3 regions of the Aliivibrio sp. S2TY2 genome follow, and region 1 is predicted to be linked to each of the others. Evidence: predicted binding sites of a transcription regulator. Region 1 holds the regulator's gene; each other region holds the start of a gene.
The links. The regulator CRP, encoded in region 1, controls carbon source genes, mostly activating them, when cyclic AMP is high. The targets are predictions, from matches to a motif close to TGTGANNNNNNTCACA.

Region 1 (7,861 bases):
AAAAGTACGTCGTCTATACAATGATTCTGTTCTTGTTGGTTTTGCTGGTAGCACAGCAGATGCCTTTATTCTGTTCGACCTGTGTGAACGAAAATTAGAAATGCACCAAGGTAACTTAACCAAAGCTGCGGTTGAGTTAGCTAAAGAATGGCGTAGTGACCGAGCATTGCGTCGCCTTGAAGCAATGTTAATTGTGGCAGACAAAACCACTTCTCTTATCATCAGTGGTACGGGCGATTTAATCAACGCGGACAATGATTTACTGACTATCGGTTCTGGTGGCTATTTTGCTCGCTCTGCAGCGACCGCATTACTGGAGAATACCGATTTAGATGCTCGTGAAATTGCCACAAAAGCGTTAACTATTGCTGGTGATATCGACGTATACACCAACCACAATCACACCGTTGAAGAACTGAACGCTTAACCAAAATAAGGAATTCCCATGTCTGAAATGACTCCTCGTGAAATTGTACACGAACTAGATAGCCATATTATTGGTCAAGATAAAGCAAAACGTTCAGTCGCGATTGCACTTCGTAACCGCTGGCGTCGTATGCAATTGGAACCAAATTTACGTGCCGAAGTTACGCCTAAAAACATCCTAATGATTGGTCCTACTGGTGTAGGTAAAACAGAGATTGCACGTCGTTTGGCGAAGTTAGCAAATGCGCCTTTCATTAAAGTTGAAGCGACTAAGTTCACTGAAGTAGGTTACGTTGGTAAAGAAGTTGAGAGTATCATTCGTGATTTAACCGATGTTGCTATCAAAATGACACACCAACAGGCCGTTGAAAAAGTAAAATTCCGAGCTGAAGAGCAAGCAGAAGACCGAATTCTAGACATTTTATTACCACCAGCGCGTGATGCATGGGGTAATAACGAAGAAGGCGATAATGATTCTGGTACCCGTCAATCTTTCCGTAAAAAACTGCGTGAAGGCAAACTAGACGACAAAGAAATTGAAGTGGATGTTGCTGCACCTCAGGTTGGTGTAGAGATCATGGCTCCTCCTGGTATGGAAGAGATGACAAACCAACTTCAAGGTATGTTCCAAAACCTATCAGGCGGTAATACAACCAAAAAGCGTAAGATGAAAATTGTTGATGCCCTTAAAGCACTAACAGAAGAAGAAGGCGTGAAACTGGTTAATCCTGAAGAACTAAAAGAACAAGCCATCTTTAACGTAGAAAACCACGGTATCGTATTTATCGATGAAATAGACAAGATCTGTAAAGGCTCAAACTCTCATTCAGGTGATGTTTCTCGTGAAGGTGTGCAACGTGATTTACTGCCATTAGTTGAGGGCAGCACAGTAAGCACTAAACACGGTATGGTGAAAACCGATCATATGTTATTCATCACATCGGGTGCATTCCAGATGGCAAAACCGTCTGATCTAATCCCTGAGTTACAAGGCCGTTTACCTATCCGTGTTGAGCTTGAAGCATTAACAGCAAATGACTTCAAACGTATCTTAACGGAACCAAACGCGTCATTAACTGAACAATACATAGCTCTATTGGCAACCGAAAATGTAAGCGTTGAATTTACTGAAGATGGCATCACTCGTATTGCTGAGTCCGCTTTCCAAGTAAACGAAAGTACAGAAAACATTGGTGCTCGTCGCTTACATACGGTGATGGAACGCCTAATGGAAGAGATCTCTTACGATGCTTCTGAAAAACACGGCGAGAGCTTAGTTGTTGATGCTGAATACGTAAGTTCGCGTTTAGGCAAGCTAGTCGCAGATGAAGATTTAAGTCGCTTCATTCTGTAATTTTTAGCCTTTATGCTAAATAAAGCCTCGTTAATGAAAATTAGCGAGGCTTTCTCTTTAGGAAACGCATTATTTTAAGCCACTATTTCCCAAGAGTGTGTCATATCAATGCCTTCACCTAGCATTAAACATACTGAACAATACTTCTGTAATGAATCAGCAGTAACTTGCTCAACAATGCTAGGATCCAGATTATCACCACTCACTTCAAAATGAATATTCACATGAGTAAACAGCTTTGGCGCAGTTTCACGACGCGCGCTTGATAACTTAGCAATACAGCCTGTTACTTTTTGATTTGCAGATTTAAGTCCATCTACAACATCAACAGAACTGCATCCACCAGCGGCCATTAACACCATTTCCATCGGGCTTGGGGCTTTTTCACCACCATTTCCATCCATTACCACAGAGTGACCAGATTGAGATTGACCTAGGAAAGTAAATCCCTCAATCCATTTAACTTCAGCGTTCATAAAAGCCTCTTTACTACATAAAAAGAAAACTCGTGATCCATTTCACGAAATTGTGCCCTTGGTCGCACATTTCATACGATCAAAGTCAAGAAATCAACGGCGAAACAAGGTATGATTTTATCAATTATCTCAACGAACATGCAGCCTTGTTCCGATAACCATATTCTATAGGCCAAACTGATATTTGGCTCAGTTATTTTAAAATGGACATCGCCTACTTGGCAAACGCAGAGGAAGTATAAAGTATGGTTCTAGGTAAACCTCAGACAGACCCAACATTAGAGTGGTTCTTATCTCATTGTCACATTCATAAGTACCCTTCAAAAAGTACTTTAATCCACGCTGGTGAAAAAGCTGAGACACTTTACTACATCGTAAAAGGTTCTGTTGCTGTACTAATCAAAGATGAAGAAGGTAAAGAAATGATCCTTTCTTACCTTAACCAAGGTGACTTCATCGGTGAGCTTGGCTTGTTTGAAGAAGGTCAAGAACGTTCAGCATGGGTTCGTGCTAAAAGCCCTTGTGAAGTGGCTGAAATTTCATTTAAGAAATTCCGTCAGCTTATTCAAGTAAACCCAGATATTCTGATGCGTCTTTCTGCTCAAATGGCAACTCGTCTACAAATCACTAGCCAAAAAGTAGGTGATTTAGCATTCCTAGACGTTACAGGCCGTATCGCTCAGACTCTATTGAATCTAGCTAAACAACCAGATGCAATGACTCACCCAGATGGCATGCAAATTAAGATCACTCGTCAAGAGATCGGTCAAATTGTAGGTTGTTCACGTGAAACTGTTGGCCGTATCTTGAAGATGCTTGAAGAGCAAAACTTGATCTCTGCACACGGTAAAACAATCGTAGTTTACGGTACTCGTTAATTTAACGCTTATCTTAAACGAATAAAAACGCAGCCCTTGAGCTGCGTTTTTTTATGCCTAAATTTTAGAATTAACTGTCTGTGCTTTCAAAAATTTTATCAGCAGATGCCGCGACAAATCCTGTATATATCTTGCCATTAGGTAGCGAATAACGCTTAGCAAACTCATAAAATCCACCTGGGATGTCAAACTCACCCTCAGTAAAGCTCACTTTCACTTTATCGGCCATGGTTGATGACTGTTCTAAGTAAACCTCAGGAGAGCCTTTCACTTCACCACCCACTTCGTTCATTGCAAAACCAGCATCACGTAAGTGTTGGTTCACATCAACCACTTCAGCAAACGCTTCAAGCTGATTAATATAAACCGTAAAGTGATTAGCACCATAACCATGAGCTGCCAGCCAAGAAGCGTACTCACTCTCTTTTGCTAAGATTTGATATTCCTCAAAACTTAACGCCCAAGGGCGGCCCGCTGAAAGAAAATCGCTGGTCGCAAAATAATGCGCAGGCACTTGTTCAACCAAAGCATGAATAATGTTCTGGGACTCAGGTGATAACTCTTCGACTAAAATCTCACTAATAAAAACAAGTGGCGCATTAGGATCTGGATGCTCAAAATGCTGTGCTTTGAGTTTTTTCGCTTCAAAATCATACGTCTCACACGCTTTATACCCTATTGCTAAAAATGGGGCGGCTAACGTTTGCAAGCCAACCTTAGGCAAATTAAACGTACGTAATGCAATGTGATCGTTAATCAATTCATCGCCATTAGATAATAACTGATGAACCCTTCCTGCCGATGGGGATAAACGAGTAATATAATCTTGCCATAATGACGAAAATAAAGACGTTACGTTATTCATGCCTATTACCTCTTATAAAGTTAAACCCGGAGACAGTTGAGCGGGAATTTCACAGGCATCGCCTTCCATTGAGGCCATTGGGTAGGCACAATAATCTGCTGCATAGTAGGCACTTGGTTTCATATTGCCTGATGCCCCCGGACCACCAAATGGCGCGTCACCACTTGCTCCAGTTAATTGACGGTTACGATTTACAATACCTGCGCGAATATGCTCTACAAAATATTCCCACTCATTGTCATCCGTTGAAACAAGGCCTGCCGATAAACCATAACGAGTGTCATTAGCAAGCTCTACCGCTTCTTCTAACGTTTCATAGCGTACTATTTGCAATAATGGGCCAAAGTATTCTTCATCCGGTAATTCAGCTACATTAGTCGCATCGATAATGCCCGGAGAAACAAAAGCGTGGCCTAAGCTTTTCGCCTCAAGCAGTGATTCACCACCTAAAGCTTGTAAATTCTTCTGGGCATTTAAAATAAACTCTGCCGCAGCGACTGATATTTGCGGTCCCATGAATGGCACGTTATCAGCAAAAGGTTGGTCAACCACAATGCTTTTTGCGACTTCAACAAGACGCACAACTAACTCATCTCCAGCTTGGCCTTTTGGCACATACAGACGACGAGCACAAGTACAACGCTGACCAGCACTGATAAAAGCTGACTGAATAATGGTATAAACCGTCGCTTCTCGATCTCCAAAATTATGAGAGATCACCATTGGGTTATTCCCCCCCATTTCTAGGGCCAGCATTTTCCCTGTATCTCCTGCAAATTGGCGATGTAAAATATGCCCTGTATTCGCACTGCCGGTAAACAACAACCCATCAATCCCTTTAGCGCTAGCCAGTGCTTCACCCGTTTCACGAGCACCTTGTACTAAGTTAATCACTCCATTAGGTAAACCGGCTTGCTGCCACAGCTGCATAATTACTTCACTGGTCCATGGTGTTTGCTCTGAAGGTTTTAATACCACGGTATTACCCGCAAGTAACGCAGGAACGATATGACCATTTGGTAGGTGTCCTGGGAAGTTATACGGTCCAAAGACAGCCATTACTCCTAGTGGGCGATGTCTTAGTACAATTTTATTCCCTGCTGCTTCACGCTCTTTATGTGGCGTTCTTTCATGGTAAGCACGAACGGAAATCGCGATTTTCCCCACCATAGCTCCCGCTTCGGTTTTTGTTTCCCAGAAAGGTTTACCCGTCTCTTTTGCAATAACTTCAGCAACTTTATCAGCATTCTCTTTTACCAATTCAGCAAAGCGCTCGATAACCGCTTGGCGCGCTTCAAAAGGCTGTTTTTTCCACTCAATAAAGGCATGACGTGCCGCACTAACAGCTGACTCAACCTGTTCTTTGGTTGCGCTGTCTCCTTCCCACACCACTTCACTGTTGTATGGGCTTACTGATTGTATGGTTTCACCTTGTCCTGAAACCCAATCCCCTGCAATCCAATGTGTCATATCCTTTGTCCTCTATTGAGCTAATAAACGTACGTAATCATCCACTTCTACTTGCAATGCCGTTGCCGCTTCTTGCGTTAAATGAACGGTATCAGTCGCTTTATCATAAGCGGCGGTGGTTGCTGTTGCTCTGAAATTCTCAAACGATGTGTTTGCAATTAAATACTGCTGTGAGCTGTTATGCTCTGTGATGATAACTTTAGCTTTAAATGAATTTCGCACCGATTCAATGCTGCGTAAATCACATTCAACCGTTGGCCCTGCATCAAAAATATCGACATAACCTCGACAGCGGAAACCTTCATTTTCTAATAGTCTTAGAGCAGGTTTAGTGTTGTCATGCACCTTACCGATAACCGCCTGAGCCTCTTTACTTAATAAGCTAACGTAGATTGGTAGCTTAGGCATAAGATCAGCAATGAATCCTTTATATCCAATACCCGTTAGATAATCCGCTTCAGTAAAATCAATTGAGAAGAAGTGTTTTTGCAGCCATTTCCAAAATGGTGACTCCCCTTCTGCATCAGAAACACCACGCATTTCTGCAAAAATAGTGTCTGAAAAACGATGCGGATGTTCCGCCATCATTAAAAAACGCGCTTTAGACATTAAACGACCATTCAGGCCTTCACGAAACTCTGGGCGTAAGAAAAGCGTACAGATCTCAGTACTGCCAGTGTAATTGCTGCCAAAAGTCAGTACCTTCACAACATTATTAACATTGAGCTTACGTGAGAAATGAACCACTTTACTGATGTGATAATTATAGAAGGGAGAATCCAAACCAACCGCAGCTTCTATTCCTGTAGTTCCTGTAACCTCCCCCGTTACTGAATCTTGGCCAACCATTAGGTAACCTTCTGTTCCAGGCTCTTGAACTTCTTTTTCAAAACTATCTATGGAGTGATCAATTCGATTTCGTAATTGCTCTTCGTTAACGGGTAGCGAGGTGAAACCATGACCTGATTCCACAGCACACTGATGAAGTGCAGGATAATCTTCCTGAGTGATAGGACGAATAACAAGCATCAATATTCCCTCCGATGCGATGTTGCGTAGACTATGCTAAGTCCAATAGATAAAACTTCAAGACTATCTATTGGAGTGAGCACTAGATGATTACTTTAGATATAAAGAAAGGCAACCCTATCTACTGGTGTTGCCCAACTCCTTATGTGAATCTATTTATTTAATGACGCAAGTGCTTTATCTAGACGCTCAAAACCAAGCTCTACGTCTTCTTTAGTAATAACTAGCGACGGAGTAAATCGAACAACATTGACTCCAGCAACAAGAACCATTAGCCCTTGTTCGCCTGCTGCTACAAGAACATCGCGAGCACGGCCTTGCCATGCGTCATTTAATGCGGCGCCAAGTAGCAAGCCTTTGCCGCGGATCTCTGCGAACATATCGTATTTTGCATTTAACGCTTCTAGCCCATCGCGGAACCATTGCTCACGCTCTTTTACGCCAGCCAATGTTTCTGGCTTTGCTACTTCTTCCACAACGGCTTCAGCAACAGCACATGCTAATGGGTTACCACCATAAGTTGATCCATGTGTACCCACTTTTAAGTGTTGAGCCAGATCTGTCGTTGTTAGCATGGCACCAATTGGAAAACCACCACCCAGTGATTTTGCAGTACTTAAAATATCAGGCGTAACGCCTAAGCCTTGGTACGCGTAAAAGTCACCAGTACGACCATTACCCGTTTGTACTTCATCAAAAATAAGCAGTGCGTTGTATTTATCACACAGTGATCTAACACCTTCTACAAATTCTGATGTAGGAGAAATTAATCCACCTTCACCTTGCAATGGCTCCATCATAATTGCACAGGTTTTTTCTGACATGTGCGCTTCAAGCTCTGCAAGATTATTGTATTCAAGATGAGAGATATCACCGGGCTTAGGACCAAAACCATCAGAATAAGCCGCTTGGCCACCGACGGTTACGGTAAAGAAAGTTCGACCATGGAAGCCTTGTTTAAATGCGATGATTTCACTTTTTTCTTCTCCATGAACATCGACAGCCCATCGTCTCGCTAATTTAAGAGCGGCTTCATTTGCTTCTGCACCTGAGTTAGCAAAGAAAACTTTTTCAGCAAATGACACCTCTGTGAGTTTTTTGGCCAAACGAATCGCAGGCTCATTGGTCATCACATTGCTAAGGTGCCACAACTTTTGTGATTGCTCTTGTAAGGCATTAACCATGATAGGATGACAATGCCCTAAGCAACTCACTGCAATACCACCAGCAAAATCAACGTACTCTTTGCCCGCTTGGTCCCACACTCGAGCACCTTTCCCTTTGACGGGAATCACTTCCATTGGGTTATAACAAGGTATCATTACATCATTAAAATCTTTACGTTCGACTTGTGAATTGGTCG
Region 2 (7,861 bases), on a different contig from region 1:
AACCGCCGTTAAATAGCGATTATTAAGTCCTTTAGTCACTATTGAGCGCATTCGATAAAACAACGCGCTCGGTTTTTTAATATAGTGCTTCACAATATTCCGCCCCACCCCTTGTGAGCGGTTTTCTTTAGATTCTTTTTTCGAAAACAATCCTTTAAATTCCCAATGCTGAATCTGCTCAAAGGTCTCACCTGGTTGGTAATTTGAAGCTGAAAACAGACGATAAAAAGAGGCGACGGTAAAATCATGCAAATGGTGAGGATTCCCATCAACCGTTGGTGTGGTCGGAACCGATGCGATCATAACCCCCTGTTCATTCAACTGAGTTAATAAGTGCGTTACCATTTTTTGAGGTTCAGGCACATGCTCTATGGTTTCTAAGCTAATGATAGTATCAAAGTGCTGAAAACCGCCCTCTTTACTAACTAATTGAAAATCCATACCGTTACCGCATTCGTAACGTAAGTTATCCGCTTGATAATGCTCCCTGGCATAGTTAATCGCCATTGGGTCAACATCAACACCAACAAATTGTTTATCAGGATGAGCCTCTGCCATTAATGCAGTGCCATAACCACAGCCACACGCAATATCTAAAATAGAGCTGCCACGTAACTGCTCAGAGGCAAATTGATAACGCTCTAAATGTATATCCAACACATCTTGATGACCTTTATCATCTTGGTTCAACTGTTTTGGGTATATGCGTTCTAAAGAGTGCTCTGCGGTGATCTGTTCTTGTGGTAAATCCATTTTACTGCCTTGATAAACAATTGGTTATAAAACATCACATAAAATGTGACGCTAATATTTCTCCAAAAATAGTAACATTAATTACCTAAGCAGAATGTCTTATTTTCCTTTAATGCGATCACACAACCAACTTACGGCCTGATCATTAATGCTTAATTTATTATAAACCATGCTATACACCACCTGCCCATAATCAAACGGCATGGCTTTTATTACCAAGCCCTTAGCCTGACTTGCCATTTCTGCCCATTTTTTAGAGCTTGTAAATAAAAACTCCGTGTGATGGCATAAAGTTGCAGCACTACCAAAATCAGCGACTGAAATCGCGACGTCCCTTGGTTGGTATTGCTGAGCTAAACATTGCTCAAAATAAGGAACATTTAATTCCTTATCAAAAATACCAATATGCTTATAAGCTAAATACCCCTCAACCGTTAACTCTTTATCAACTAGGGGATGATTGGCACTCATAAGACAGACCATTTCATCTTCGATCACTGTTTCCCATACCAATTGTTTTTCAGTCGTTGGCGGCTGACTTCTATCATGTGGCAGCAAAATCACATCAACTTGCCCATTTAATAAAGCATCAAACCCCAATTGTTCTTTTGAGTGAATATCGATATGAGAGTTAGGCGCTTGATTGGATAAAATATCACTAATGATTGGCGCAAATATCTCAAAAGTACTTTCTCGCATTGAAAGTGAGTACTTACCAGAGAAGTCTTTAGGTTTAAATGTGGACTGATTCAGTAAGCCATTCATGTTATTTAAAATTTGATGCAATACGGGTCCAATCTTTAACGCATAAGAGGTCGGAATTAATTTCGTACCGTCACGATAAAACAGCTCATCATCCAACAATTGTCGTAATTGAGATAAGGTTTTACTCATACTTGATGGGCTCATGCATAATATCTCAGCACTTTGCGTTACGCTGTGTGTAGAGAGCATGACATGCAGAGCAGTAAGATGCTTGAAGCTAATGCGAGAGAGTTGAATAAGATCCATTATTGCCCATCGAGTAAAATCTAAACTTGGACACATTATAAAACACTTTGCCGTTGAAATAAGAAATAACATCCTTTAATATCCACCGCCTTACTCTTTGGGGAGTAGCCCGCTTTCTTGTTTTATCTAAATATAGAGAAACCTGAAAGTTCGTATATCAACATAATTGATGCAAAATCATCATGGTATACGAGACAAGTATGAGCAACTTGTTCGGCAAGACCTTAGATTAACATCACGAACCATTGGGTGGGCGTGAGGTTTTTCTATGGATCTTATAATTATAATCCCGCCCAAGTGAGTAATGTCGTGAGTGTATTAGCAATATCCATAACCACCGTCGCACTAGCTGAAATCGGTGATAAAACCCAACTTCTCTCTTTGCTGCTTGCCAGTAGATACCGAAAACCAATCCCTATTATTGCCGCGATCTTTTTTGCGACCATTTTAAATCATGCTTTAGCTGCATATTTAGGCGTGGTTGTCGCTGACTTCTTAACCCCTGAGACCTTAAAGTGGACTCTCATTGTTAGTTTTGTGGCAATGGCTTGTTGGGTCTTAATTCCTGATAAATTAGATGACGATGAAACCATCTCAAACAGAGGTCCTTTTGTTGCTAGCTTCATTGCCTTTTTCATTGCTGAGATTGGTGATAAAACTCAAATCGCCACCTCTATCCTTGGTGCTCAATATTCAGATGCTCTAAGTTGGGTTATTTTAGGTACAACGGTAGGTATGTTACTGGCAAACGTTCCAGTCGTATTGATTGGTAAATTCTCTGCCGATAAACTGCCACTCACCTTAATCCACCGTATAACTGCGGTCATATTCTTAGGATTAGCTGTTGGTACTTATCTCGGAATGTAATGAAGTTACTTCCTTTACCCCTTCTTTTAAAGGGTATTTGTCCTTCTATATTCGTGCTATTTTGCACATTATAAATCCCAATTTACCGTCAATCGTACTTTGGGTTTATAATTTTGATACCAATCATATTTAGTAAAATTGGTATCAGCACAAATCGATAAAACAACTAAACTTAATAATTATAATAGCAATGCCTGTAAATGCCGCTCACACATTTATATTCTGGGTTTTGTAACTCTAAAATAGGTAATGTCTTATGCTGTCTATCTTTGATATCTATAAAATTGGCGTTGGGCCATCGAGCTCTCACACAAATGGTCCTATGATTGCTGGATACAACTTCACCCAACTTATTCAACCACATTTAGCGCAAGTTTCTCGTGTTCAGGTTGATTTATATGGTTCACTCTCTTTAACGGGGATCGGCCACCACACTGACCGCGCAACCATTTTAGGCTTGCTGGGAAATCGTCCAGATAATATCAAGATTACCAGCGCCAACTTAGCGATGAAAAAAGCGATTGAAGATAAGATATTACATATTGCAGGTGCTCATGAAATCATCTTTGATTATGACACTGACATGCTTTTTCATAACACCAATTTACCATTGCACGAAAATGGCATGACTATTTCAATTTTTAATGCAGCAGGACAACAACTTGCCATCGAAACCTACTACTCAGTTGGTGGTGGTTTTATTGCAACCGCAGATGAGCTAATCAATGGTAAAAGCACCGCTGATATTGAGGTGGAATTCCCATTTAAGTCTGCTGATGAGATGCTAGAAAAAGCAGAAGAACAAGGACTAAGCTTAGGCGCTTTTGTACTACGTAACGAAGTTGCATTTCAACCGATGGAAGCCATTGATGCAAAAGCTGACCAAATTTGGAAGGTAATGTCTCTTTGTATGGACCGCGGTTTTCAAACTGAAGGTATCCTTGAAGGCGGCCTAAATGTCGTTCGTCGTGCGCCTGCTTTATTGAAAAAGCTAGAAGCAAACGCCTCTATTGAGAATGACCCAATGGAGATCATGGATTGGATTAACTTATTTGCGTTTGCAGTAAGTGAAGAAAACGCAGCAGGTGGACAAGTGGTTACATCACCAACCAATGGCGCCGCTGGTGTTATTCCTGGTGTATTGATGTATTACCATCGCTTCATTAAAGGGCTAGACACTAAACAGCTAAAAGACTTCTTAGCGGTATCTGGTGCGATTGGTATTTTATACAAAACCAATGCGTCGATTTCTGGTGCTGAGGTAGGTTGTCAGGGTGAAGTCGGCGTTTCATCCTCAATGGCAGCAGCAGGCTTAACTGCGCTTCGCGGCGGCAGTAATGAGCAAATTTGTATGGCGGCTGAAATTGCAATGGAACACTCATTGGGTATGACCTGTGACCCGATTAGGGGCCTTGTTCAAGTGCCTTGTATCGAACGTAATGCCATGGGCTCAATGAAAGCAATTAACGCCTCTCGCATGGCGTTAAAACGCACTAGTAAATGTCTTATTTCACTCGATAAAGTGATCGATACCATGTATCAAACAGGTAAAGACATGAACCGTAAATACCGTGAAACATCACTCGGTGGTTTAGCATTAATCCACATGGCACCACCGTGTGAATAATTTCATCTAACCAATAAACAAAAAATCCAGAGTTCTCAAACGAGGCTCTGGATTTTTAATAAGTTGATTCAGATAACAGAAATACAAATCAACCTCTTTAATTTGTGACTACTATCATACTCCCTCTACGTTAATAGATAAGAACGGAAAAATTTCCGCTTTTTACTTTTTTAAGCATCGTATTGTCTTTATTACCTTTTTAAAGCCTTTGGAATATGTCATGTCATTATTTATGAGCTGTGTTGGGATCTTAGTGCTATTGTTCATTGGGTATTTATTATCCGAAAATAGAAAAGCCATCAGTGTAAGAACGGTTGTCATCGCACTTATTACTCAAATATCATTTGGGGCTTTTGTGATGTATGTTCCTTTAGGCCAAGGAATACTACAAATGATGAGCGATGCCGTTAATCATATTATCAATTTCTCAAATGAAGGATTAAGCTTCGTATTTGGGGATCTCGCTAACTATAAAGTCGGCTTTATTTTTGTCATTAACGTTCTTTGTGTCGTTATCTTTATTTCTGCCCTTATCTCCGTGCTTTATTACCTCAAAATCATGCAATTCGTAATTAATTTAATCGGGGGCGTGTTATCTAAATTATTCGGTACTAGTAAAGCAGAATCAATGTCGGCTACAGCCAATATTTTTGTCGGCCCTATCGAAGCTCCTTCTATGGTTCGCCCATTAGTTAAAAAAATGACTCGTTCTGAGCTATTTGCAGTGATGACTGGTGGATTAGCGAGTGTTGCAGGCGGCACAATGATTGGTTATATCAACTTAGGGATTGACCCGAAGTATATTTTAACAGCCTGCTTTATGACTGCTCCTGCTGGGCTTCTATTTGCCAAATTACTTTGCCCACAAACAGAACAAGAAAAAGTCACTAATGAAATCGAAATTGATGAAGAGACAACCCCTAATTCACTTTTAGATGCGATAACAGATGGCTCGATTATGGGGATGAATCAAGTTGCTACTGTGACCGCATTACTTATCTCCTTTGTTGCTTTAATCGCATTAGTGAATGGTTTAGTCGGCGGGATTGGGGATTTAATCTCTATTGAAGGTCTGAGCTTAGAACTTATTATCGGTTATATATTATCTCCTTTGGCATTTTTAATGGGGGTGCCTTGGAGTGAAGCGGTTACCGCAGCATCATTAATTGGCCAAAAAATTGCGATCAATGAATTCGTTGCCTATATCAACTTTATTGAAATAGCAGAAACCTTGTCACCAAAGACTCAAGCCATTGTTGTATTTAGCCTTTGTGGTTTTGCCAATATTGGTTCTTTGGCGATGGTTATTGGTGGTCTTGGTGCTATATGCCCAAATAAACGCCACATTCTTTCTGAAATTGGGCCTCGTGTTTTAGTGGCTGCAATTCTTGCAAACTTAATGTCAGGCACTATTGCTGGTGCACTTCTTTCATTTTCTTAACATGTATTTATAAGGATTAATCATGTCGACTCCACATATTAATGCACCACTTGATGCATTTGCAGACACCATATTGATGCCAGGTGATCCACTTCGTGCAAAATTAATAGCAGAAACTTATTTAGAAAATGTAACCCAAGTTACTGATATTCGTGGCATGTTAGGTTTTACTGGTGAATTTAAAGGTCGAAGAATTTCAGTCATGGGGCACGGAATGGGAGCGCCTTCTGCATCCATTTACTTTCATGAATTAATGACAACTTATAAGGTAAAAAACTTCATCCGTATTGGGAGTTGTGGCGCTATTCACGATGATGTAAAACTTAAAGATCTTATTGTTGCTATTGGTGCATCAACTGACTCAAGAATGAATCGCATTCGTTTTAAAGATAACGATTTTGCGGCAACTGCAAATTACAATATGCTTAGCGAATGTGTGAATACGTTAAAAACGACTGATATCAATTACCTAGTAGGTAACGTTTTTTCTTCTGATCTATTTTATCGTCCAGATGAAGAGCAATATGACCTAATGGCACGCTATGGCATTCTTGGCGTAGAGATGGAAGTTAATGCACTTTATACCGCAGCAGCAGAAAATAAGTGTAATGCAGTTGCGCTATGTACCGTAACTGACCATATTAAAAACCACCAACATTTAACGGCAGATGAACGTCGAACTGAACTTCATGAGATGATCAATGTTGCATTAGATGTGGCATTAAAATTACCGACTGAATAACACGTATTTAAAGGCCAATTAATCATTGGCCTTTTTAAAACCGTAGAGATAGATAATGAATATAAAAAAGGGCTTCGTTGGAAAAATTTATCATTGCCCGATAAAAGGTGAATTTGAATTCATCTCTAATGGACTTATTACAATCGATCAGCAAGGTAAGATATGTGACGTTCTCCAGCCTTCAGATTCTAGTTATTTAAAGACGCTTAACTTATTAAAAGAAAGAGATTCACTGCAGGAGTTAACGGAACAACAATTTTTATTACCAGGTATGGTTGATCTCCATATTCATGCACCGCAATGGCCTCAAGCAGGAAAAGGGTTAGATCTTCCCCTCAATGAATGGCTTGACCATTATACGTTTCCTTTAGAGCATAAATTTAGTGACCTTTCATTTGCAGAGCAGTACTACCCTCACCTAGTAAAAACCTATTTAGCTAACGGCACTACAACAGCAACCTATTTTGCGACTATAGATACTTCATCTTCTCTTTATTTGGCAGAAACTTGCATTAAATATGGCCAACGTGCATTAGTTGGTAAAGTCTCAATGGATGATAAGGAGATGTGTCCTAGTTACTACGTGGAAGAGAGTGCAGATTACTCTATTCAAGAAGCAGAAAAATTCATAATATCGTTTTCTCAACTAGCTAATAACAATAACTTAGTCGAACCAATCATCACGCCTAGGTTTATCCCTACCTGTTCGTTAGAAGCATTAAAAGGGTTAGGTGATTTAGCGAGAAAATATCAATGTGCGGTTCAAACTCATGCCTCAGAAAGCGATTGGGCACGAGATTTCAGCCAAGAAAAATACAATAAAACAGATATCGAAATTTATAACGAAGCAGGGTTACTTGGTGAACGAACTATCTTAGCTCACTCCATCTTCTTAACCGACTCAGACGTTGACACCATCAAACAGAAAGGTGCAGGAATCGCTCACTGTCCAAGATCCAATATCTATTTTGCAAATGCAGCGCTTCCACTACGTGAATACTTAGATCAAGGCATTCAACTCGGGTTAGGATCTGACATTGCTGGCGGTCCTCTACCTTCCTTATTTATGGCTTGTTCAGATGCCGTTCTTCACTCAAGAGCAAGAGAATGTGGAACGAATGCGAACCTGCCAGCAGAAACAAGAGGTCAAGAAAATAGTCGAGTTTCATTACTAGAAGCTTATTGGATGGCTACAACGGGTGGCGGTCAATTACTCAAACTACCTGTTGGACAGTTTAAAAAAGGTTACTGTTTCGACGCTCTAATTATTGACGATGAAGACTCTAACCTATTAATTTGTCCTGAATTAGATTCACCTCAAGATATGCTAGAAAAAATCATCACTCACACAACAAGAAGTAATATTCGCCAAGTCTGGGTTGATGGCAACAAAGTAAAGTAAAACGTTTAGAGTTGAGCT
Region 3 (7,861 bases), on a different contig from region 1:
CGATACACATACAAATCTGAAACTAAAGAGATCCCTTTTTCATTTCGAGAGTTTCATGGCCCATTTGAAGCAGCAGCAGCAGCAGAAGGCATCGATATCTCTCAATTTGATACCATGTTAAAGCAAGTTGAGATGGCATCAAACAACCCAGGAGCGGTAAAAGATTTTCGCCATAGCTACTTTACTAAATTAGGTTTTAGCAAAGTTCGTTTTGTTAAAGATGGCGAATAACGCCAAGCCTTAACGAATTTGCGTTAAACGACCTAGCATTGATGGATGATAAGACCATGTATGGTCAAACATCGCCATTAATGCTGGATTACCGTATTTTGATAAACAAACGGCATGAAATCGATTCTGATGCTGTTTTAAGTCCTCTACCATTGCTGCAATATTCTCTGATTGCGTCGGTGCAATAAAATCAGACAAAACCACTAAATCTGCGTTTTTATATTTATCACCATGCATCAATTCAATAGATTGCTCTAATACAGGCTCTAAATCTGTTCCACCATGGAATTTGTACGATAAAAAATCGGCAACTTCTCTCAAGCCATCTTGCTTGCTTAATTCATACGTAATTTGTTGAGTTGAGAATAAAACCACATAACAATCTCGCTCTTCCGCTAATGCTATTTGCATCAAGCCATAAGCAAGGGCCTTAGCACATTGCTCAGGAAACCCACTCATTGAGCCTGAAGCATCAACACACACAACGAAAGGGCCTTTTTCAACTAATGCATCATCTGATGCTCTTGAATGAGCCGTAACTTTGCGTAACTTCCTATCAGCTCCTTCCATACGATAATTCATCAGACGTTTATCAACCAAATGCTGATAGAAAATCACTTCTAGCTCAGGGTGTGACAGAAATAAGGTTTCATTAGGCAGTAATCGACTAAGATCATCTCCTTCTTGAATACCAACAATATCATCAGTAACAAAATCACTTTTCTCTTCCACCACCTTAACTTCTTCAGCAGTAGCTTGAGAGCGATCATGATTTTGTGCTTCATTCGCCATACGACCCAGTTTTGACGCTATTTCTTGCAAGCCTTTATTCTTTTTAAGGAAGCGCGCATGCAACTTCATGATATCGACATTGGACTTGGTTAATTTTGCTGAAGCCATATCCCACAGTTTACCAATATGGGCATCATCACCTTCCTCTGTTACCGATTCCATTGCTTTTAACGTTTCAATCCGCTGATACAAATCCGCCAACAGTTTTTCTTTGTCTTCTTTAAGTTCGCTCAATTGAGCCTGTTTAATTGAATCAGACAAACTCTGATACCATCGCTCACAAAAAAAGCGTGGAAACATTGGGTTCATTAAGCTTTTATTATTGTTAATAAGCTCTTTTGCTTCGATATAAAATGAGGAATGCCACTGCAGCTTAGACATAATATCATCTACCTGACAATAGAATTCACTCTCACTCCAATGAATCACCTCTTGATACAGAGCTAGCTCCTCTTGAATTCGCTCGGTCTCACACACTTTTGTCATTTTGTGCTTAACCTTACCACGCCATTTCAAAATGTGATTTTTAATCGTAGGCTTAATATTAGGATTAGACTTTGCTGCAGTCAAAAACTGTGGTCTTGATAATATTTCGGTAATGGATGAGTCAATCATTCCTGACTCAGCAACCATTAAAACCAAATTTAGCGCATCTGCACCTAACATAAGTTTCCTTGTATTCTAAAAGAGATCATAGCCTATGAATAATAGTCGCTAAATTTCAACATGCGACGGCTTGCCCCTTCAAATTGAGATTTACAGCTTTCAATACGCTGACCTAAAAGGTGTAAACTGTTTTCAATCACTGATGGTAAGCTCTCTTCAATGAAGTTATGAGGCAATGCAGAATGAAATTGAGCACGACTTTTTCTTAACTGGTGCTCTGCTTCATCTAAGTGCTGTTGGTTATGCGCTATTTTTTGTGTCCATTCATCAAACTGGCTTTGTGTTGGATCATTATGACCCACCATACCAACAAGAACAGAACGATTTGCGATATCTTTGATTACTAATCTGCAATCAGCATCCAATTCAAACGTTAAGCTGCATAGGTTTTGATTCTGATTTACATAACCATATACCGTTGCTCTCCCTTCTTTCATCTGCTTAGCCAGCTCTTCAGGGTTAACATAAACCCAGCGACTGTCCCCTTTCTCGCCTTCAGATACTGACATGTTTGATTGCAGCATGATCAACTTAACCAACTGATGCGTATGACCCACGCTGTATCGCTTGCCTTTGTTAAAATCAAATTCAAAGCTTTCTTTTTTCATCAGGCGATTACCCGCCGATTCAATATGAAGAGCGATACCTTGCTCAACGAGAACCTGCGCTTCCATCTCAGCAATGTCACTTTGAATCATTTCAATATTCATAGAAACATTCTTTTGATCAAATGCCTTATCGGAAGCAAAGGTTCGAATACTTTCTCTTACTTGCTCTCGGTTTTCAGGGGTTGTCCACAAACAATCTTGAAGCAACAATAGATCCATTGGGTTGATTTCATCGCGCCCACTAAAAAATGCAGAAGCTTTCAATAATTTAACTGACTTTTTCCATCGACGATCCGATACGTACAATGAGTCATCATAAGACGCATTGTGTTTTTCAAGCATTGTTTTTAATTCAAATAATTTTTCAAATACCTCTTCTGATAAAGTAAGTCCATCGAATTCTCTTTGCCATTGATGATATTCTTCATCGGTTACCACTAATGCCGGATCGATTTCTGTTTCTTGAATCGTGCCCGTCATCAACATAGATTTGAAATTATTTTTATTTTGAATACGGTTTACAAACACACGAACAAGCATTCGGTCATATAGAGCATCCAGGCCACTGTCTTCATCTGGTAATTCATTTGAGGCTGAAATCAAAAGACGCATTGGTACAGGAAGTATTTCATTGCCATTTTTAAAGGTTTTTTCATTAACCACAGTCAGCAATGTATTTAGAATTGCAGGACCCGCTTTCCAAATTTCATCTAAAAAGACAACTTGAGCCGTAGGTAAATACCCTTGAGTGAGTCGAACGTATTTTCCATTGTCTTTAAGTTCTTGAATCGATAATGGACCAAACACTTCTTCTGGTGTCGAGAACCTTGTCATTAAATATTCAAAATAACTACTATTATCAAACGCTTTTATTAATCGTTTAGCAATTAAACTTTTTGCGATACCTGGTGGTCCAAGTAAAAATACACTCTCGCCAGAAAGCGCTGCAAGTAGACACAATCGCATTGTATCTTCTCTTTCATATACGCCGTCAGATAACGCCGTTGTCAGTTTTTGAATACGCTCTGATAACAACGCTCGCTCTGCACTGGTTCTTATTGAGTTACCTTGCATTACATTCCCTTACATTTCAGATATCACATTACTCTTGAGTATAATGTAATTTTTAGTCTGTACCTAGTAGCCCTTTAGTGTAATTGGCTGATAAATAACCAAATCAACTAGCCATTTAGTCGTAATTGCTCATTTAAAGTGATTACCACCAGTGTATTTATTAAATACGATGGATGTTTAACTCTCTTAAATTGAAAGATCTCACTCTCATTATTTTCACATCTAGAAGCACTATGTTATCTTGACTTTAAAGTGAAACATAACAACAACATCGCCAACAAATATCTTATATTTAGGTATAGTGGCTAATGCAAGGAAGTAACATGATTGATTTTCGCTCTGATACAGTAACAAGGCCGACCCAAGCCATGCGTGAGGCGATGGCTAATGCCCCTGTGGGCGATGATGTGTATGGAGACGACCCAACGATTAATGAGCTAGAAACATGGGCAGCAGATCGTCATGGATTTGAAGCTGCACTGTTTACATCATCAGGGACTCAAGCAAATCTACTTGGCTTAATGGCTCACTGTGAACGCGGCGACGAATATCTATGTGGTCAACAAGCACATAATTATAAATATGAAGCCGGCGGTGCAGCCGTATTGGGTTCTATTCAACCTCAGCCTATCGAAAACAATCCTGATGGCTCACTCTGTTTTCAAAAACTAGAAGCCGCAATTAAGCCTGATGATTTCCATTTTGCACGAACAAAACTATTGAGCTTAGAAAATACCATTAACGGTAAAGTCTTACCCCTTTCTTATCTTGCACAAGCACGTGAGTTTGTAAATAAACACAACTTACAACTTCACCTTGATGGCGCACGAGTTTATAACGCAGCTGTTGCCCTTGACGTTGATATTAAAGAAATTGCTCAGCACTTTGATAGCATGACGATTTGTTTATCTAAAGGATTAGCTGCACCTGTAGGTTCTTTATTATTAGGCCCAAAAGAATACATTCAAAAAGCACGTCGTATCAGAAAAATGCTCGGTGGCGGAATGAGGCAAGCTGGTATTCTAGGGGCTGCGGCTAAACTTGCGCTGACTGAGCAAGTGCCACAGTTAGCGATTGATCATAGCAATGCGAAATATTTAGCAGAACAACTGAATACTGTGACTGGATTTAGCGTTAATATTGAGCATGTACAGACCAATATCGTTTTTGCACGCTTAGATAGTCAAATCGATATTCATGATATTGTACAAAAAGCGAACCAACACGATATCTTACTGTCAGCAGGTAACCCTATTCGATTCGTTACTCATAAAGACGTTTCAAAAGAAGATATTGATACTTTCATTGAGTTTCTTAAAAGCGAAGTCTAACTAACCTCAACAATAAAGCAGTGCCTACAAATAAAAATAGCAGCTCATTTCAGCTGCTATTTTTATAGAATAAAAGATTGTCAATATTACCCTTCAATCACCTTCATTAACAAAGAGCCATCACACATAGCCTGTTTTACTAATGCCGCACCGGGCATCGTTGCTTGCGTATAAAAGCGGCTTTCGACTAACTTGGTGTCTTTAGCGTACAATGGCAATACTTGGTTTTGGATCGCATCCATAATGACAGGATATAAAATCGCCTTTGAAAGGTTAATTTCTCCACCAATCAATACAATTTCAGGGTTAAACAAGTTCACCATAATAGCGATCGCCTCACCAAGATTATGTCCTAGATCAGTAATAACTTGTTTAGCTAACATATCTCCGTCATTCGCTGCAAGGCAAATGCTTTCTATCGTGATTTTTTTACCACTTAATGATGTTTTATGCCCATCATCAATCAGCTTTTTGACTTGATCTCGTAATGATTTTGCACTTGCAACCGTTTCTAGACAGCCGGAATTACCACAATGACAACGAGCACCCAACTTATTGATTTTGATGTGCCCCATCTCACCAATATTGCCTGTTCTGCCTTGTAAAACTTCACCGTTCATAATAATACCAGCACCAACCCCATGATGGATTGATACTAATATTGAATTATCGTGTTCTTTTGAATTGCCAAATAGCTTTTCAGCTAGCGCCCAACTACGAGTGTCATTGCCAACAAACACAGGCAGTCCTGTTGCTTCGTAGATCTTAGGACCCAAAGGCAAATTGTCTACATTATAGTGAGGCATTTGTATTACAAGGCCTTGTGACGAAATCACTAAGCCTGGTAGTGACACTGCGATACTGGTTATTCTTCCTAATATTCGAGAATGCTTTTGGAAAAAAAGTTCAATTTCAGACAGTAATTTTGCAAGTAATTCATCTTGCTCAATTTCATGAATCGTTTGTCTTTCTTCAATAATTTGCGCTCCACCTAAGCTATGTAACGCAATGGTTAGATAACCACGCCCTAAACGCATAGATAGGAATTGCCACCCTTCATTATCAACTTCTAAGCCAATTGCTGGTCGACCACGACTATTTGCTTCTTGTACTTGCGTTTCTTTGATAAGGTGTGCATCAAGTAATTCACGTGTGATTTTAGTAATACTGGCAGGAGCTAAATTACTTTGCTTAGAAAGATCGATCCGAGAGATTGGGCCTAGTTGATCAATTAACTTGTATACCCGTCCAGCATTTACTTGTTTTAAATGATCAATGTGTCCGGGTTGGGCCACGTACATGCTTCTCTCCAGTAAATAAATATCATCGGATATCATTTTTTACTTTGCGAACAAATTGTGAAGTCCGAGAGTTAACCTACGTGATGTTTATCACGAAGATCATGAAATATTTACTGAAAATGCGACTTTAACACGTATTTCAATCACCAAATTTTGTAGTTTTTTATTTGAGTAAAATAATTATGTCATCGTCAACATTTAAGATTAATGAGCTATTTGAAACCATTCAAGGTGAAGGCACATTTACTGGAGTTCCTTCTATTTTCTTACGCTTGCAAGGCTGCCCTGTCGGTTGTTCTTGGTGTGATACAAAACAAACGTGGGATGTGGAATTAAGTGATCAAACGGATTTAGCTTCAATTTTAGCTAAAACAGAAGACTCACCAAGTTGGACCGAGTTAACGAGCACTCAAATAATCAATATGCTTAAAGAACAAGGCTACACAGCAAAGCATATGGTCATCACTGGTGGAGAGCCATGCATGTATGACTTAACACCATTAACTGAAGAATTAGAACAACACGGTTATCGTTGTCAAATAGAAACCAGTGGTACTTATCCTGTTCTTGCATCAGAAAATACATGGGTTACGGTTTCACCAAAAATCAATATGAAAGGTAAACTGCCCGTTTTAGAAAACGCATTAATGCGAGCAAACGAAATTAAACACCCTGTAGGAACTAACAAAGATATTGAGCAACTAGAAGCGTTATTAGATGGTGTAAAGTTATTGGATGACGTAACTATTGCACTGCAACCTATCAGCCAAAAACCACGCGCTACTGAACTTTGTATTGAAACCTGCATCAAAAGAAACTGGCGACTTTCTATACAAACGCACAAATATTTAGCGATTGCGTGATAATTTTTGATAATTACCTTGTTTGAATCATGGAATTGTCATCATTCTCGATATATGTTTACTTGATCACAGAATAAACACAACAACATCCATCTTGGAGATAATATGTCTAACAGACTACGTAGAACAAAAATTGTTACCACTCTTGGCCCTGCAACTGATCGTGATAATAACTTAGAAAAAATCATCGCCGCTGGCGCAAACGTTGTTCGTATGAACTTCTCTCACGGTAGCCCTGAGGACCATATTGAGCGTACTAAGAAAGTTCGTGAAATCGCTGCAAAACTTGGTACTCACGTAGCGATTCTAGGTGACTTACAAGGCCCTAAAATCCGTGTTTCTACGTTTAAAGAAGGTAAAATTCAATTAGCTATTGGTGATAAATTCACACTAGATAGCGATTTACCTAAAGGTGAAGGTAACCAAGACTCTGTTGGTCTTGATTATAAAGAACTTCCACAAGACGTGACTACTGGTGACGTTCTTCTTCTTGATGATGGTCGTGTACAACTTCGCGTAACAGCAGTTGAAGGCAATAAAGTTCATACTGAAGTAACGGTTGCTGGGCCTCTATCAAACAACAAAGGCATCAACAAGCAAGGCGGTGGCCTTTCTGCTGACGCACTAACTGAAAAAGACAAAGCTGATATCATCACTGCTGCGGCAATGAAAGTAGACTACCTAGCCGTTTCTTTCCCACGTAATGGCGAAGACATGAACTATGCTCGTCGTCTAGCTCGTGAAGCAGGTCTAGAAGCTAAATTAGTCGCTAAAGTTGAACGTGCTGAGACAGTAGCTACAGAAGAAGCAATGGATGATATCATCATGGCTTCTGATGTAGTGATGGTTGCTCGTGGTGATCTAGGTGTTGAAATTGGCGATCCTGAGCTAGTGGGTGTTCAAAAGCAACTTATCCGTCGTGCTCGTAGCCTTAACCGTACGGTTATTACAGCAACGCAAATGATGGAATCAATGATCACAAGCCCAATGCCAAC

Region 2: PVK63_RS10175 (NupC/NupG family nucleoside CNT transporter) is a predicted target of CRP. The motif match lies at 4,362-4,377, and genes of this name have one in related genera.
Region 3: mlc (sugar metabolism global transcriptional regulator Mlc) is a predicted target of CRP. The motif match lies at 6,083-6,098, and genes of this name have one in related genera.

The regions. Positions count from the first base shown of each region.
Region 1 covers NZ_JARACS010000007.1:51,443-59,303, reverse strand. Annotated here, with positions in the region: gene hslV (ATP-dependent protease subunit HslV) at 1-427, shown strand, start outside; gene hslU (HslU--HslV peptidase ATPase subunit) at 446-1,780, shown strand; gene PVK63_RS12290 (OsmC family protein) at 1,855-2,256, opposite strand; gene crp (cAMP-activated global transcriptional regulator CRP) at 2,502-3,134, shown strand; gene PVK63_RS12280 (DUF1338 domain-containing protein) at 3,205-3,999, opposite strand; gene astD (succinylglutamate-semialdehyde dehydrogenase) at 4,012-5,469, opposite strand; gene astA (arginine N-succinyltransferase) at 5,482-6,498, opposite strand; gene PVK63_RS12265 (aspartate aminotransferase family protein) at 6,651-7,861, opposite strand, start outside.
Region 2 covers NZ_JARACS010000005.1:120,653-128,513, reverse strand. Annotated here, with positions in the region: gene PVK63_RS10195 (class I SAM-dependent methyltransferase) at 1-753, opposite strand, end outside; gene PVK63_RS10190 (LysR family transcriptional regulator) at 853-1,764, opposite strand; yybP-ykoY riboswitch at 1,847-1,979, shown strand; gene PVK63_RS10185 (TMEM165/GDT1 family protein) at 2,074-2,631, shown strand; gene PVK63_RS10180 (L-serine ammonia-lyase) at 2,888-4,258, shown strand; gene PVK63_RS10175 (NupC/NupG family nucleoside CNT transporter) at 4,479-5,699, shown strand; gene deoD (purine-nucleoside phosphorylase) at 5,722-6,441, shown strand; gene guaD (guanine deaminase) at 6,497-7,843, shown strand.
Region 3 covers NZ_JARACS010000008.1:85,471-93,331, forward strand. Annotated here, with positions in the region: gene PVK63_RS13265 (DUF2960 domain-containing protein) at 1-231, shown strand, start outside; gene viaA (ATPase RavA stimulator ViaA) at 241-1,689, opposite strand; gene PVK63_RS13275 (ATPase RavA domain-containing protein) at 1,722-3,371, opposite strand; gene ltaE (low-specificity L-threonine aldolase) at 3,698-4,702, shown strand; gene mlc (sugar metabolism global transcriptional regulator Mlc) at 4,789-6,003, opposite strand; gene queE (7-carboxy-7-deazaguanine synthase QueE) at 6,186-6,866, shown strand; gene pyk (pyruvate kinase) at 6,972-7,861, shown strand, end outside.